DNA from 2 places in the Shewanella sp. ISTPL2 genome. Region 1 is predicted to be linked to the other one. Evidence: predicted binding sites of a transcription regulator. Region 1 holds the regulator's gene; the other holds the start of a gene.

Region 1 (7,200 bases):
TGCAGGCCAACAAAGCGCAACATGTGGCATTATATCTCACCCACGATGGCGAACTCGCCACGCCGCCGCTGATCGCTGCGCTGTGGCAATTGGGCATTCACACCTATCTGCCAAGGTTGCATCCCTTCAATGCTGGGCAACTGTTATTCCTGCATTACACCGCAGACACGCCGATGCAGGCGAATCAATTCGGCATCTTAGAACCTAAGTTAGATGTGCGCGCCATTATCCCAGTAACTGAGCTAGATGTGGTTATCACGCCCTTAGTGGCTTTTGATTTAATGGGGAATCGCATGGGCATGGGCGGCGGCTATTACGATAGGACACTGGCGAACTGGCAGCTCAAAGGTAAACCTTTGCCTATGGGTTACGCCCACGACTGTCAGCAAGTGACGAGTTTACCTTGCGAACATTGGGATGTGCCTTTACCGTTCATCATCACCCCAAGTCGGGTACTGACGTTTTGAAAAAGTAGGATCGAGAAACTAGAAGCTAGGGCGCGGCGCTGCTAGAAAAAGCAGAGCGTCGCTCCATAACGACTTCTTCTTGAATCTAGATTCTAGAGCCATGCAATGGCGCTCTAGAGGCCGCAGGCCGTTCTATATTCGTCTTTATTTCAAATGCCGGCCACCATCAACATTATGGCAACGACCGGTGACGTAGTGGCTATTCAGCAGATATTCCACTAAATCGATAATTTCCTCATTTCCCGCCTCTTTCGGCAACAGCGCTTTGGCTAAGGTTTTTTGCTGATAGGCAGCGTCATCACCCGCATTAAATAGGATCATCGCTGGCGCAATCGAATTCACTTTGACCTCGGGCGCAAATTTGGCGGCAAAGGATAGCGTCATATTGTGCAGTGCGGCTTTACTGGCGGCATAGGCGATATGCTTCTGACTGCCCTTCTCTGCCACATAGTCAGTAATATGAATCACATCACTGCCGCCGATTTCATCGCCAGCAGCCGCACGCAGCTGCGCCTCTAAGGCCAAGTTCAACTGATAGGGTACGCTCACATGCACTTGCATCATCCGCTGCATCACTTCGCTCGGCGCAAAAGTGGTACTCTTTAAAGACTCATTCTTTGTAAGCACAGGATCCGGCAGCCAGTCAGAGGCATTGTGAATAATGGCACGAATTTGCGGCAATTTAGCTAACTCAGCAATTAAGGATTGCACTTGGGCATCGTCATAAAAATCACAGGGATACAGAGTCGCACCTAAAGCGTTAAGCTCATCGATGCTAGCGTAATGGCTGCGATAAGTACCAATCACACGCTGACCTTGGGCGAGAAAATGTTTGGCTAAGGCGTAACCTATGCGTTTACCCACGCCTGTGATAATGATGGGAGATGTCATACCTATCCTTTTGAGTCGTTATTTGTCAGGCTTTACCTTGTTCACTTAAAAGTCAGCAATCAAGTTAAACTGATGAATAACCAAGATGTTACTGCACTCATTTGAATTTAACCTAACAAAAAGCCAAATGAGATGCTGATCCGTTCTACAATCGCTTCGATCTAAAACCCTTTATTCTGCGTATAGGGTAGAAGAAAACCAAGCTTAAGTACTCAAGCCAAGAGCTTAGACCAAGTATTGTGATCAAGTCATCAGAGGTAATACCGATGGAACTGCGGATTTTTTACGATGGGAATTGTCCATTATGTAGCGCCGAAATGCGTCAACTGAAAGCGCGCGATCCGAAGAACTTGATTGCGCTTGAGGATTTAAATGCGCCAGACTTTAGTGAGCGCTTCAGCCATATCGATAGAGACTACGCCAATACTATTCTTCACGGTGAAACCGCAACGGGCGAAGTATTACTCGGGTTAGATGTCACTTGTAAAGCGTGGGCACTGACAGGGACGCGCGCTTGGATCCAACTGTTACGCATGCCCGTGATAAAAACTGTCGCCGATTGGTGCTATCTCAGATTCGCAAAAAACAGATATCGCATCTCTTATTTACTGACGGGCAAAGCCCGCTGCGATGATAACTGCCAAATTCCCACTAAGCGCCGCTGAATTAGCTTGGTAAAGTGTAAAACCCAGGCATAAAAAAACGGAGCTCATGGCTCCGTTTTTAATTCGTCATAATCTAAAAAGATTATCCGAAATATTATTTAACGAAATCAACGCCTAGTTTGATATCGCCTTTCAGCGTATCTAACATAGAATCACGAGCGTTAGCTTCGAATGCACTCACTTCACCGTAAGGCAGTACTTTTTCAATACCATTTTTGCCTAACAGCACAGGTTGTGCGAAGAATTCTGCATGCTCGCTGCCGCCGTCAACATAGGCGCATTCAACGATGTTAGCTTCGCCTTGCAGACCACGAACCAGAGACAGACCAAAACGGCAAGCCGCTTGACCCATAGACAGAGTCGCGCTACCGCCACCGGCTTTAGCTTCAACCACTTCTGTACCCGCGTTTTGGATGCGAGTCGTCAAACTTGCCACTTCTTCGTCAGTGAAAGTCGCGCCTTCAACTTGAGACAGTAATGGCAGAATGGTCACGCCGCTGTGGCCGCCGATCACATTAACTTTAACGTCAGCAACGTTCAGGCCTTTTAATTCGGCGATGAAAGTTTCAGAACGGATCACGTCTAGAGTCGTGATACCGAACAGACGGTTTTTATCGTAAACACCCGCTTTTTTCATCACTTCTGCAGCGATAGCCACAGTCGTGTTAACTGGGTTAGTGATAATGCCAACCAAAGCCGTAGGGCAAGTTGCCGCTACTTTTTCGATCAGGTTGCGAACGATACCGGCATTGATATTGAACAGATCTGAACGATCCATACCAGGCTTACGTGCAACACCAGCAGAAATTAGAACAACGTCAGCACCCACTAGGGCAGGCGTTGGATCTTCACCAGCAAAACCTTTGATTTCAACAGCAGTTGGAATGTGGCTCAAGTCAACCGCAACACCCGGAGTTACCGGTGCGATATCATATAGAGACAATTGTGAACCCGCAGGCAATTGAGTTTTTAACAGTAGGGCAAGAGCCTGGCCGATACCACCAGCAGCACCAAGTACAGCAACTTTCATAGTTATCTCCGTTATTTCTCGGATATGTGTGACATGGATCTAATTTGCGTTGGCGTCACATTACTGGAATGTCACAACAATTTCAATTATCCCTTAGTCGTGGGACAAAAGAATTCCGGAATAACGTAGAAGCAATGTAGAACAATTACTCAAATTGGGATTTTTACGCCCCCAGCAAATGCTTAACCACTAGGGCTTAGTGAATTTTTATTCAACCAATCTGGTTATTTGTTGACAATTTTTCTAAAAATATTCAAAATGGGCCTGTTTTTTTGAATAACGAATAATAATATTATGCAAACGACCAAGAATCAGGATGACCTTGTTAGAATTTTTAAGTCGATTTTAAAAGAAGAGCGCTTTGGCTCTCAGAGTGAAATCGTCACCGCCTTGCAAGCTGAAGGCTTTGGTAATATTAACCAATCAAAAGTGTCACGCATGCTCAGCAAGTTCGGCGCAGTGCGGACTCGCAACGCTAAGCAAGAGATGGTGTATTGCTTACCAGCCGAATTAGGCGTACCCACCGCGGGTAGCCCACTGAAGAATTTGGTACTCGACGTCGATCACAACCAAGCTATGATCGTCGTGCGAACTAGCCCAGGTGCCGCGCAGCTGATTGCCCGCTTGTTGGATTCTATCGGTAAACCAGAAGGCATTTTGGGTACGATTGCCGGTGATGACACTATCTTCATTTGCCCATCGAGCATCCAAGATATCGCCGATACCTTAGAAACCATCAAATCTTTATTCAATTACGCAGAATAAAAAAACAGGTCAGTGAGCTGACCTGTTCTATTTTATCAATACATTTTGAAGTGCAATACCGCGCTGGTTATTTGGCCATTGTCCCGATTACGTTACACATTCAAGCACAATATCTAACTCACAATATCTAACTCACAATATCTAACTCAACTATAACGATATCAGTAAGCCACACTGATGCGCTGGTTTGGGTGAGCACTCTTTTCGGCTTCATCTACCATGGCTTTTGCGTAATCGGTTACAGAGATACGGCTTTGACCATTAGCATCGGTAAAGAAGCTGTCGCCACCAAGACGGTACGGGCCTTCACTCTCACCGGGATAAATCTCAGCCGCTGGGCTCACAAAGGTCCAATTGATTGCCGTTTGTGCCTCACGGAATACCTTCAAGGCTTCACCCTGAGCTAACGCCTCATCTTTATATGCTGCGGGGAAATCTGGGCTAGAGACCAGCGCCACACCCGGCGCCACTTCTAAACTCCCAGCACCACCGACCCACAATAAACGTGGCACGTTAGCGTTAGGCAGCACATCCAGTAAATGCTGAACCGTACTCGCCACTAGACCATGATTTTGTTGGGCGCGGCCACCAACAGCGGCAATCACGACATCTACGCCAGCAAAGGTATCGGCGACCAATGGCTGCTCTAAATCCACGGCACGTACTACTACGTCAGCCACGGATAACTTGCTTGAGTCACGCACTAACGCTATCACTTTATGTCCACGACTCTGTGCTTCTTTTAAAATTGCACCACCAATCCAACCCGTTGCACCTAAAATTGCGATTTTCATTTCATTGTCCCACCCAGATGATTTACATTGGATCCAGTTTACTTGCAGTTTTTCACCTAATAAACATCAATAATTGAGCATGATTGTTTCAATATAGGATACTAATGTGGATAAAATTGCCGCAATACGCAGTTTCGTCGAAGTCGCAAACTGTGGCAGCTTTACCAAAGCTGCCGAACATTTAGACCTCAGCCGCCTGCAGGTTTCCCGTCATATTCAAGAAGTGGAGCAGTGGTTGAGTTTACGCTTATTACACCGCACCACGCGCAGCGCCAGCTTGACTTTGCAGGGTGAGGAAGCGCTACAATTTTGCCAGCGGATCTTAAGTGAAGTTGCTGCCATGGAGAGCCGTGCCCACAGCCATAACAGTGAACTGGTAGGCAGTATTCGTATCGCTACACCTATTGGCCTTGGGCAGCACAGTCTGTTTGATGTCGTCGATCGCTTTATTAAAATTCATCCTAAGGTCAACATTCAACTGGTGATGTCGGACAGTTTTGCACAATTGGTAGATGAGAGAGTCGACGTGGCGCTACGTTATACCGAGCAACCCGATGAGAATCTCATAGCTCGGCGTTTGATGACCATAGATGCAGTACTTTGCGCGGCACCGAGCTATCTTGATAGCGCAACGCCACTCCTCGAACCCATTGATCTGTTGGCCCACAACTGCCTCATACACTCAGCGCAACAAAACTGGCCTTTTCTAAAAGAACTGCAAGCCGAGCACGTCAAAGTTACAGGGAATCTTAGGGCTAACGATATGGGAGTGTTGGTCAGTGCGGCGCTACGTGGACATGGCATAGTGCGTTTACCCTGTGACTTAGCTAACCAATACCTTGCCAGTGGTCAACTCAAAGAGGTCCTACCCGAATTTACGACACCAGGCCAAACCTTGTGGGCGGTATATTTGTCCCGCAGTTATCAGCAAAATCTAGTGCGCGCTTTTATCGATTTCACCGCCCTGCAATGGCAGCTCGATATCAAAAAATGGGTTCCCGCGCATTAGCATAAAAAACGCACTTAGGCGTTAGCTTAAGTGCGTCTCGATTGATACTAATTCGGCTTGATTATAGAAAGCTTATTCGTCGAACTGCAGCATAAAATCCAGTGCAGGGGCAAAGAAAGATGAACCTGTCATCGCCTTAGTAAAATGCATCAAGTGATCATGATTGCCTGCGCCATCACCAAACATCATGCTATGCAGCATCTTTTCAAAATGTTCTGGCGTGCGGCAGTTAGAGATAAACATTAATCCCTGCTCCTTCAGCGAACCATAGGGCATACTCTGACGCAGGATCTCCATTGACTTACCATCGGCATCTTTAAGATTAACGCGCTTGATATGGCTGGTCAGTGGCTTATCTTCAGATTCATACTCGATATTATCTTGCTTAGTACGGCCGATAATATCTTCTTGTTTTTTAACTGGTAACCTATGCCACTTACTTAAGTTATGGGCATATTTTTGCACATGAATATAGCTGCCACCCTTAAACTCAGGATCCTCATCACCCACAAGTGCCACTTCCTGGCGGTGGCGCCCCTTAGGGTTTTCGGTACCATCGACAAAGCCGGTTAAATCACGGCTATCCATAAATCTAAAGCCACGCTCTTCTTCAACTAATTCCACTAAGTCTTCAAACATTTGGCTGATTTCATTAGCCACTAAATGCAGAATGTCGTAACGATCACTGCGAATATGCACGAATAAATCATATTCAATTGCAGGCGCTTCACGACTGCCCACTTGCATCGCAGGGAAAGGTTTGAGCAGTTCTGGGCGAGCAGTAGGATAGAGGCTATCCCAATAATTAGCACCAATACCAACAAAACCATTGAATGCACTGTCGGAATATTGATCTGTCAGCTCATAAATATACTGCGCAACGTTGGCAAGACAGGGACGTAATTGCGACTCGACATTGTCATTGGCATTAAACATCAAATAGACACTGTGTAAGTTCCCCTCAGCACACACACCCAACTGTTCACGCGGCATATTTTGAATATCCATTTGGTTATCACCCTTTTTCTAAATTCATTTTCGGCAATATTATCCGCAACTTTACCTAAAAATGACATTAACTAACGCACAGTTTGCTCTGATCTGTTTATGATAATGCCAATAGCGGAGCATTATCCCACCCCAGACCCTTAAACATAAAAATTGACGAGACCATTAAAGTCTCGCCAATCAGTTAAATCGAATCAATGACGTCAGGTTCACTCAGTGTTGAGTTTACCTTAGCATTTATCTTAGTGTTAATAGCCTGCGGCGTGACCATCCTTGCGACTCTCAGAGGCCGCACGATATACGCCGGTTTCGGCATTAAATCCAATGGCTTGATAGCCACCAAACTCCCCAAGTCCATCACGCAGTACATGGCCTTTCTTAATCAACTCACGACGGGTTTCTACCGGAAAACCTGATTCCAAACTGACGTAGCCGCCATCCTTCATCACTTCGCCTGTGGGCTCGGTTGACCCCATATGCAAAATTCTGGGGGCATCGCCCGCTTCTTGCAAGTTCATTTTAAAATCAATCAGATTCATTACAATCTGCGCGTGCATTTGTGGCTGAGTCG
Region 2 (7,200 bases), 2.4 Mb from region 1:
AGAAACTTAACCCCATCCGCTTTACACAGTTCACCATATTGTTTGTAGAGCGTAGGTACGGCCGCCCCCATACTCGCGAGCACTTGTTTGAGTTGCTTAAAGTTACTCTGATAATCCTCGGAGAAATACAAGTCATCTAACTTAGCTTTTTGGGATTTAGATAAGCCAAAGGGTGACATGGAAACTGCCATCTGCTGCGCAGGTGCAAATTCCCGCGCATAGAAGTGCACTAGCATTTCCCTAGCACTTCCAGGCAGTTGATTACTGATGGACACAGGGCCAAATAGATAACGATATTCAGGATGCTTGGCGAGATAAGCTCCAATGCCAAACCACAGATAATCTAAACTGCGTTTACCCCAATATTTAGGCTGCACAAAACTGCGACCGAGTTCTAACCCTTGCTTCACAAAGGGCATAAAGCTGTCGGCGTATTGGAATAGGGATTGGCTGTAGAGTGCGTTGTCGCCATATTTTGCTAAGACTTGCTCACCACTGGCAAAACGATAGGCGCCGATAATTTCAAACTGCTCTTTATCCCACAACACTAAGTGTTGGTAGTAGGAATCGTATTTATCGATATCGCGGCGCTTGCCCGAACCTTCGCCTACGGCGCGAAAGGCGATTTCCCTCAGGCGGCCAATTTCCCGCATGATGGGATTACTGTCGTGGTGTTGGTAGAGATAAATCAACTTGTTATCTTGCGTTTCCCCTAGAAGTTCACATTGTTGCAGTGCCGCTTGCAGTTCACGGCGCGATTCGGGGTGGGCGATAGCGCTCTGGGTGATAAACAGTGGATCTTTATCTTTGCCGATACGATACAAGTGATTTTTAAGCAGTTTTATCTTGGTCTTGAGTGGAAAGTCCATTGAGCGTACGGCTTCATTGGGAATGAGCTCGCCAATGCGGATCGGCATATTACGTTTAGCCTGCTTGAACATTTCCTTCACTAGCAGCAGTGTCGCAAGTGGCTTGTAAATCATAGATGCGCCGTAGAAAGTGGCAGAGTTTTTGGCATCTAAAAATATTGGCAGTAGGGGCGCATTGCAGGAAATCGCCATCTTTAAAAAGCCTGAGTGCCATTGGGTATCACGCACGCCGTTAGGGCGCAGACGCGAGACTTCGCCCGACGGGAAAATCAGCACTGCGCCTTCGTTACGCAGGTGCTGGTGGATTTTTTCTAAATGTTGTTTCGGTGTGCCACCAGTCATATTGCGTACCGGCAGTAGGATTGAGTGCAGCGGTTCCAGCGCCATCAAGAGTTCATTCGCGACGACTTTAATATCAGGGCGAACTTCACTGATGAGTTTGATGAGCGCTAATGCATCGAGTGAACCTATAGGATGGTTCGCGAATATGACCACTCGGCCTTCACAGGGAATATTTTCTATCTCGTTGGCGGGCACGGTAAAACTAAAGTCAAAACTCGTCAGCATTTGTTCGACAAAGTCTACGCCCTGTAAATAGGTATATTGACTGGCGATATCGTTGCACTGTTTTTCATTGAGCAGGTAACGCAGCATGGCCTTGGCAGGTTTAGCGAGCCAAGGTTTGTCATTGATCGCTGGCAGATTTTGTTCAACCACATTATCAACGGTAAAAATCATGTTATTCGCCTTAAACGGCACAGTATGCTTGTTATGGCTAAGGCTGCTGTTTAGCATTTTTTCATTGTATTCCATAGCGTTATGTAATTGATTCATAGTGTTAGGCAACATCCCTTGGGCGAGTTTCGCCGGTGTTTATGTCTGGCATTTGCTGCGCTGCCGTTTTTTGTTGCTTGTCTTTGTGCGTCTCAGGCGGCTGTTGTACCAGCGCTATACTGTTGAGAATATCGAGCTTGAGCGTTTGCTCGTTCCAGCGGCAAAGTTGTAATTCGCCGCTTAAGGTTTCTGTGATTAAACTGCAGTTTTCGACCCAGTCACCGTCGTTGGCGTAGATGATCTGCCTCTTTTCAAGGGGACTGAGTGGTGAGTAATATTGGGCTGCTCTGGGGTGAGTCGAGAGTTCGGGCTGATGGATATGACCGCAGATCACACCGTCAACATCAAAGTGCTGGGCATAGTTGAGTACCGCTTGACGGTAATGTCCAATAGCCGCTTGAGCCTTGCCCACTTTGGACTTGATATAACTTGCCAGTGACCAATAGGGATAACCTAAGCGTTCCCGCAAGCTATGGAGATTGCGATTGAGGAACAACAATAGGTCATATAAATGGTCGCCCAATATGGCGTAGAAACGGCCGACACACACATCGGCATCAAACTGATCCCCGTGGAGCATCAAGAGTTTATGGCCGCCGATTCCGTGGTGAATATGTTGGCGGGCAATTTTGATATTCCACAGGCTTAGTTCGGCATAGGGTTTAATCAGTTCGTCGTGGTTGCCCGGCAGATAAATCACTTGGGTGCCGTTTTGTGCCAGTTCAATGAATTTTTGCAGCACCTTATTGTGGCTATCGGGCCAGTGCAGCTTACGTTTCAACGCCCATAAATCGACTATGTCACCGACCAGATACAAGTGCTGACAATGCACGGTTTCAAGCAAACTGAGCAGGTAGTCGGCCTTGCAATCTTTACAGCCTAAATGGATATCCGATAGCCAGAGGGCGTTAACTGTGATGATTGGTGTATGGGGTGATGCCGTCTGGTCTGAAGTTAATGCGGATGGGGTAATAGCGGCACAATTGGATTGATTTGAGGATGTTGGTGCTAATGTTGGCGTTGAGCGATTAAAGATGGGAGGGGAAAGGCTGGGGTCATTTATCTCTTCCCGCGTAGACCTCTCAAGTTTCCTGAAATTAAATCCTGTCATCTCGTATTCACCCCATTAGGCTGTTAACGAATATGAGCTTAGTGGGGGGCTTTGACCGAATGATGAAGTTTAGATGACATGCAGATGACAAAAGGTGGATTAGCCTAGACTGAACCTGTCAAGATTCACATCAGGATGCAATTAGATCCGATAGGTTGGTTTAACTTACTTCTGCCCCAAAGCAAGATAACTTTGTTGTCAGTTTGCAGCATAATTGTCATTGTTTTCCCTGTGACACGCCGCCCTTGCATTTAACAAGAAGCGACCCTGAGGGCTCGACGACGGCATCCATGCCGCCAACGGTCACAGTTGCAACAATGCCAATCTTAATTAACACTTCTGCTGTTCGTTTAGCTAAAAAGCTATTGCCCAAAGTTTGTTTCAAAGTTAAAAATGCAAGTAGGGCGAATAAAGCCGTGGCTATAGAAAAGCTAATATGATGAGGTTACTTTAAACCTAGAAGTCATGCCCGTCCTATATTTCAAAAGCCAGCCAGGATAGCCACGCCCTCAAGATGAAGCGGAATGGCTGACAGCGAAAAGTAGCCAAACTTATAGGCGCAAGCCTGTGAGGGGGGCTGTACGAACATCAGCCTGAATGTGAGGTCAGAATGCTGTTAACCAAGGTCAATAATCAGTCGAAAGTGAGCGTAAAAGCATGAGAAAGCTAAAACGATATCAAGTGATTACCCATCAAATTGTATAAAAAACCGCTACCGCAAAAAAGCAAATGCCTATAGCATCATTTGTACCAATTGACATGGATGTGGCAGCGGCCAAGTCCAACAAGCGATTTATGCCCTGCAAATAGCGTAGTGCACAAATACTAAGACGTTATGTGAAAATGGAGATAGTCTTCGAATGAGAACACCAACTGATTTAGAGGTGCTTGAAAGTATTTATTCTAAATATTATCAAGACTTTACTGCATACGAAGAAGATGAAAGCATTCGAGCTAGCAAAATATATGTTCCAATTTCTTGCGATGAAATAGCTAAAAAATTAAAAGTTGATGGGGATATTGTCTTTGGTCGTCTTTATTATCATATGGAGAAGAAATACGGCTATAAACAAAGCGATGGAAGTAATGTTCATTTCTTCGCTTTTCGAGTTGGTAAAGAAAGCCATTGTGTAAATTTTCCACTTTTGTCGTCTGTGTTGGCTGGGCTTCAACAAGAAAAACGAAAGTTTGTCTTAGCAACAACTATATCCGTCGTGTCGCTATCAATATCCATAGTTTCTATTGGAATTGCTTTATGGTCCAAGTTAAGCACATAACAAGGCGCTGTTGTCGCCACTATCGTGGCTGGGACGGCTTGCGCTGCGCTCCAGCCGCCCCAACGCTTTGCGTTAAACACATAGAAATGTTAATCCGAAATTCACTAATTCGAGCTAAAAATCTAACACGATTTTGTCCCAAAGCTTGCTGGGTATCTCCTTCATACAGACTGGTTACACTATTGCCCAAAAGGTGAGCCATGGTGATTGGCGAGACGACCGTCCGCCCCATGGACGGGGCGGTCGAGCATCCAAGGACGGACTGGCTGCGAGTCGACGAGCGAATGCCATGGCAAGCCTGTGAGAGTGGATATCAGCAAACGCTAAACTGCTAACAACTAAAATTACTGGTCCCAAACATTAGTCTCCAACACATATCGGTCCAAAAGTATGTTGCGTATGTATTTAAATCTACAGATTACGCGAATGCACGAAAGGTGGAACCATGGTGATTAGCGAGACGACCGTTCGCCCTATGGCCGTTCTTTGGCGTCCATGCCATCGCGGCATTTGTGAATCTTTTCATATCAGACGGGGCGGTCGAACATCCACGGATGGACTACTGCGTGTTGCCGAGCAAATGCCATGACTCATCCATCCATCAGATCCAGCTTTTAAGTGTCCAAAAGTGAGTTGTGTGGTGTCGAGTGGAGATTGTACGATTAAGTCACGCTATATAATCAAAACGGTCAGTTTGTGTATGAGTTAGTGCAAAAAGGGGAGTCAGTTAATCTGACTCCCCTTTTTTAGAACGTTTGTTGGACTTACATTAAAACCTACGTTAGGCCCAAACTTGCGTAATGTTAGAACAATAAATGGGCTACACCTGCGATAACAGGTAGTGTCACTAAGGTGCGTAGAATAAACACCACGAAAAGCTCAACGAAGTTGACGGGAATTTTACTGCCGATAAGCAGTGCACCGACTTCACTCATATAGATCAACTGAGTCACAGATAAGGCTGCAATTACAAAGCGGGTCATATCTGATTCAATTGAGCTGGCAAGGATTGACGGAATAAACATATCCGCAAAACCGACCACGATTGTTTTAGAGGCTTCAGTGGCTTCTGGAATATGCAGTAATTCGAGTAATGGAATAAACGGCATACCCAAATAGTTAAATATGGGCGTGTGCTCGGCAATAATCAGTGCCAGCGTACCAATTGCCATTACCACAGGGATAATACCAAACACCATATCGACAACGTTTTTAATACCTTCATTTAAGACCGCTTTTATGCCACCGGCACTTGCGGCTTTTTCTAAGGCTTTATCAAAGCCCCAAGATAAGGCGCCATGTCCTGCAGGGATCAGCTCATCATCTGGCATGCGTGGTGTGTCATCTATGTAGTTGTCTTTCTTCCACGATAATGGTGGCAACTTAGGCACAATCACTGCGGCGGCAAAACCCGCGAGGCACACAGTCAAATAAAAGGGCACAAACATATGCTCTAACTTAACTTGTGAGATCACCACTAAGCTGAAGGTAATCGATACCGCCGAGAAGGTTGTACCAATAACTGCGGCTTCTCTCTGGGTATAAAAACGGGCTTCGTATTGTTTGCTGGTCAGCAAAATGCCGACACTGCCATCACCTAACCATGAGGCCATACAATCAATAGCACTACGGCCCGGTAGATTGAACACGGGACGCATGACTTTCGTTAAGAGTGTGCCAAAGAGCTCGAGTAGGCCGAAGTTCAGCAGCAGCGGCAGTAACATACCCGCAAAGATAAATACCGAGAACAACACAGGTAATAAGTCGTTTAAGACTAATGCGCCAGTGCTCGAGGAGTTGATGATCTCTGGACCTAAACCTAAGTAAGTCAGTACGATAAACACTGCACCTAAGATCCGAGTCGTCAACCACATAGGGCTGACATTCAATAAACCATTAAGGAAGTGATTTTGCGTAACGAATGTGGGCTTAAACACTTTTGACAGCAAAGAGGACAGCGCCGTAGTCACAACAATAATAGTCACTATGAGGGTTAGCACACCGCTCAATGCGCCTTGCAGTGCTTTAGATATGATAGCGATAGGAATTGTGATCGCATCGTTGTAGCTGATAGGGGTCATAAATAACAGCAGACCAATCAGCGAAGGGACGATAAAGGTGAGTATCGTCTTAATGTTTCGGTTTTTATTTTCAGTAGCCAATGTTGTACACCTTAAAGTACGAGTCGTACATGGTAAATTTGAATAAATAGCCGCACGTAACAAGCTGTCGACGCTAATTAAGGTGCATTTAAATTCAACTCAAAAACGAGAATGGGGAAGATTACTCGCTTAGCTTCTCTATGTAAAACGATTCGCTAGTTAGTTTGATATAAGCAGCAAAACAGCATAGTTATTTTACTTTAGTTGTCGATAAATTAAGAGTGGTTATATTGGCTTGCATTACTGCAAAAGCATTATTAAACAAGGCCTTATCATCAATCGCTCGAGGTGGGTTAACGACTGGTTAATTACTTGTTTACTGATGTGTGTGAAACTATCTAGATGTTATTTCTGCACAAAAAAACATCAGCAACTTTAGCGCTACCGCTATGTTGGCTGGTTTTCTGTTCGATTTGAAAGTGCAATAGAGATAACTCTGGCTATATAGCGTTGGCGAGAACCTGTTGTGCATATCGCGGTAATGTTAAGGAGCCTTGGGCACTAGGACACATTTTTATGCGATAAGCCTTTAAATCGACTTATCTCTAAAAGTGACCTTCTCCATTATCTTGATGCTTTTGTGATTGACTAAAAAGTCGCAAATAACGATGAAAGTAAAAATATTATTCATAAAGCGGATACCCGCCGCTTTAAATCTTCTCATTTCCATGTAAGTTAGTATTACTCCCATCCAGCTCTAGTATTCATGATCGCAAAAGTACAGAAGGTTACGATTAAAGGCGGCTCAACACTGGCCATTAAGTTTGGTTTTTTGGGGATCTTTGGGCTTTTAATTGGCATTGTTATTACTGTTTTGGGGTTCGATGATTCTGAATTCCATCGCTTCAATTTTTTGAATCACACCTTAAGTGAATTAGGGACTTATGGTCATTCGTCTTTCGCTGTCATTCTCAACGGTGGGTTGTTTTTTGGCAGTTTAAGCCTCG

The links. Region 1 encodes ArgR, which controls arginine synthesis, uptake and breakdown. Its sites were predicted from a motif close to ANTGAATANNTATTCANT; they were not measured.
Region 2: HUB64_RS17860 (YjiH family protein) is a predicted target of ArgR. The motif match lies at 6,335-6,352, and genes of this name have one in related genera.

The regions. Positions count from the first base shown of each region.
Region 1 covers NZ_JAAPAV010000001.1:1,682,756-1,689,955, reverse strand. Annotated here, with positions in the region: gene HUB64_RS07595 (5-formyltetrahydrofolate cyclo-ligase) at 1-467, shown strand, start outside; gene folM (dihydromonapterin reductase) at 612-1,358, opposite strand; gene HUB64_RS07585 (thiol-disulfide oxidoreductase DCC family protein) at 1,625-2,023, shown strand; gene mdh (malate dehydrogenase) at 2,118-3,053, opposite strand; gene argR (transcriptional regulator ArgR) at 3,348-3,818, shown strand; gene HUB64_RS07570 (NAD(P)-dependent oxidoreductase) at 3,980-4,612, opposite strand; gene HUB64_RS07565 (LysR family transcriptional regulator) at 4,719-5,621, shown strand; gene HUB64_RS07560 (Dyp-type peroxidase) at 5,694-6,629, opposite strand; gene ggt (gamma-glutamyltransferase) at 6,878-7,200, opposite strand, start outside.
Region 2 covers NZ_JAAPAV010000001.1:4,046,217-4,053,416, forward strand. Annotated here, with positions in the region: gene HUB64_RS17845 (lysophospholipid acyltransferase family protein) at 1-1,718, opposite strand, end outside; gene HUB64_RS17850 (UDP-2,3-diacylglucosamine diphosphatase) at 1,708-2,814, opposite strand; gene HUB64_RS17855 (hypothetical protein) at 3,675-4,091, shown strand; gene HUB64_RS23085 (hypothetical protein) at 4,271-4,411, opposite strand; gene HUB64_RS17860 (YjiH family protein) at 4,895-6,253, opposite strand; gene HUB64_RS17865 (hypothetical protein) at 6,960-7,200, shown strand, end outside.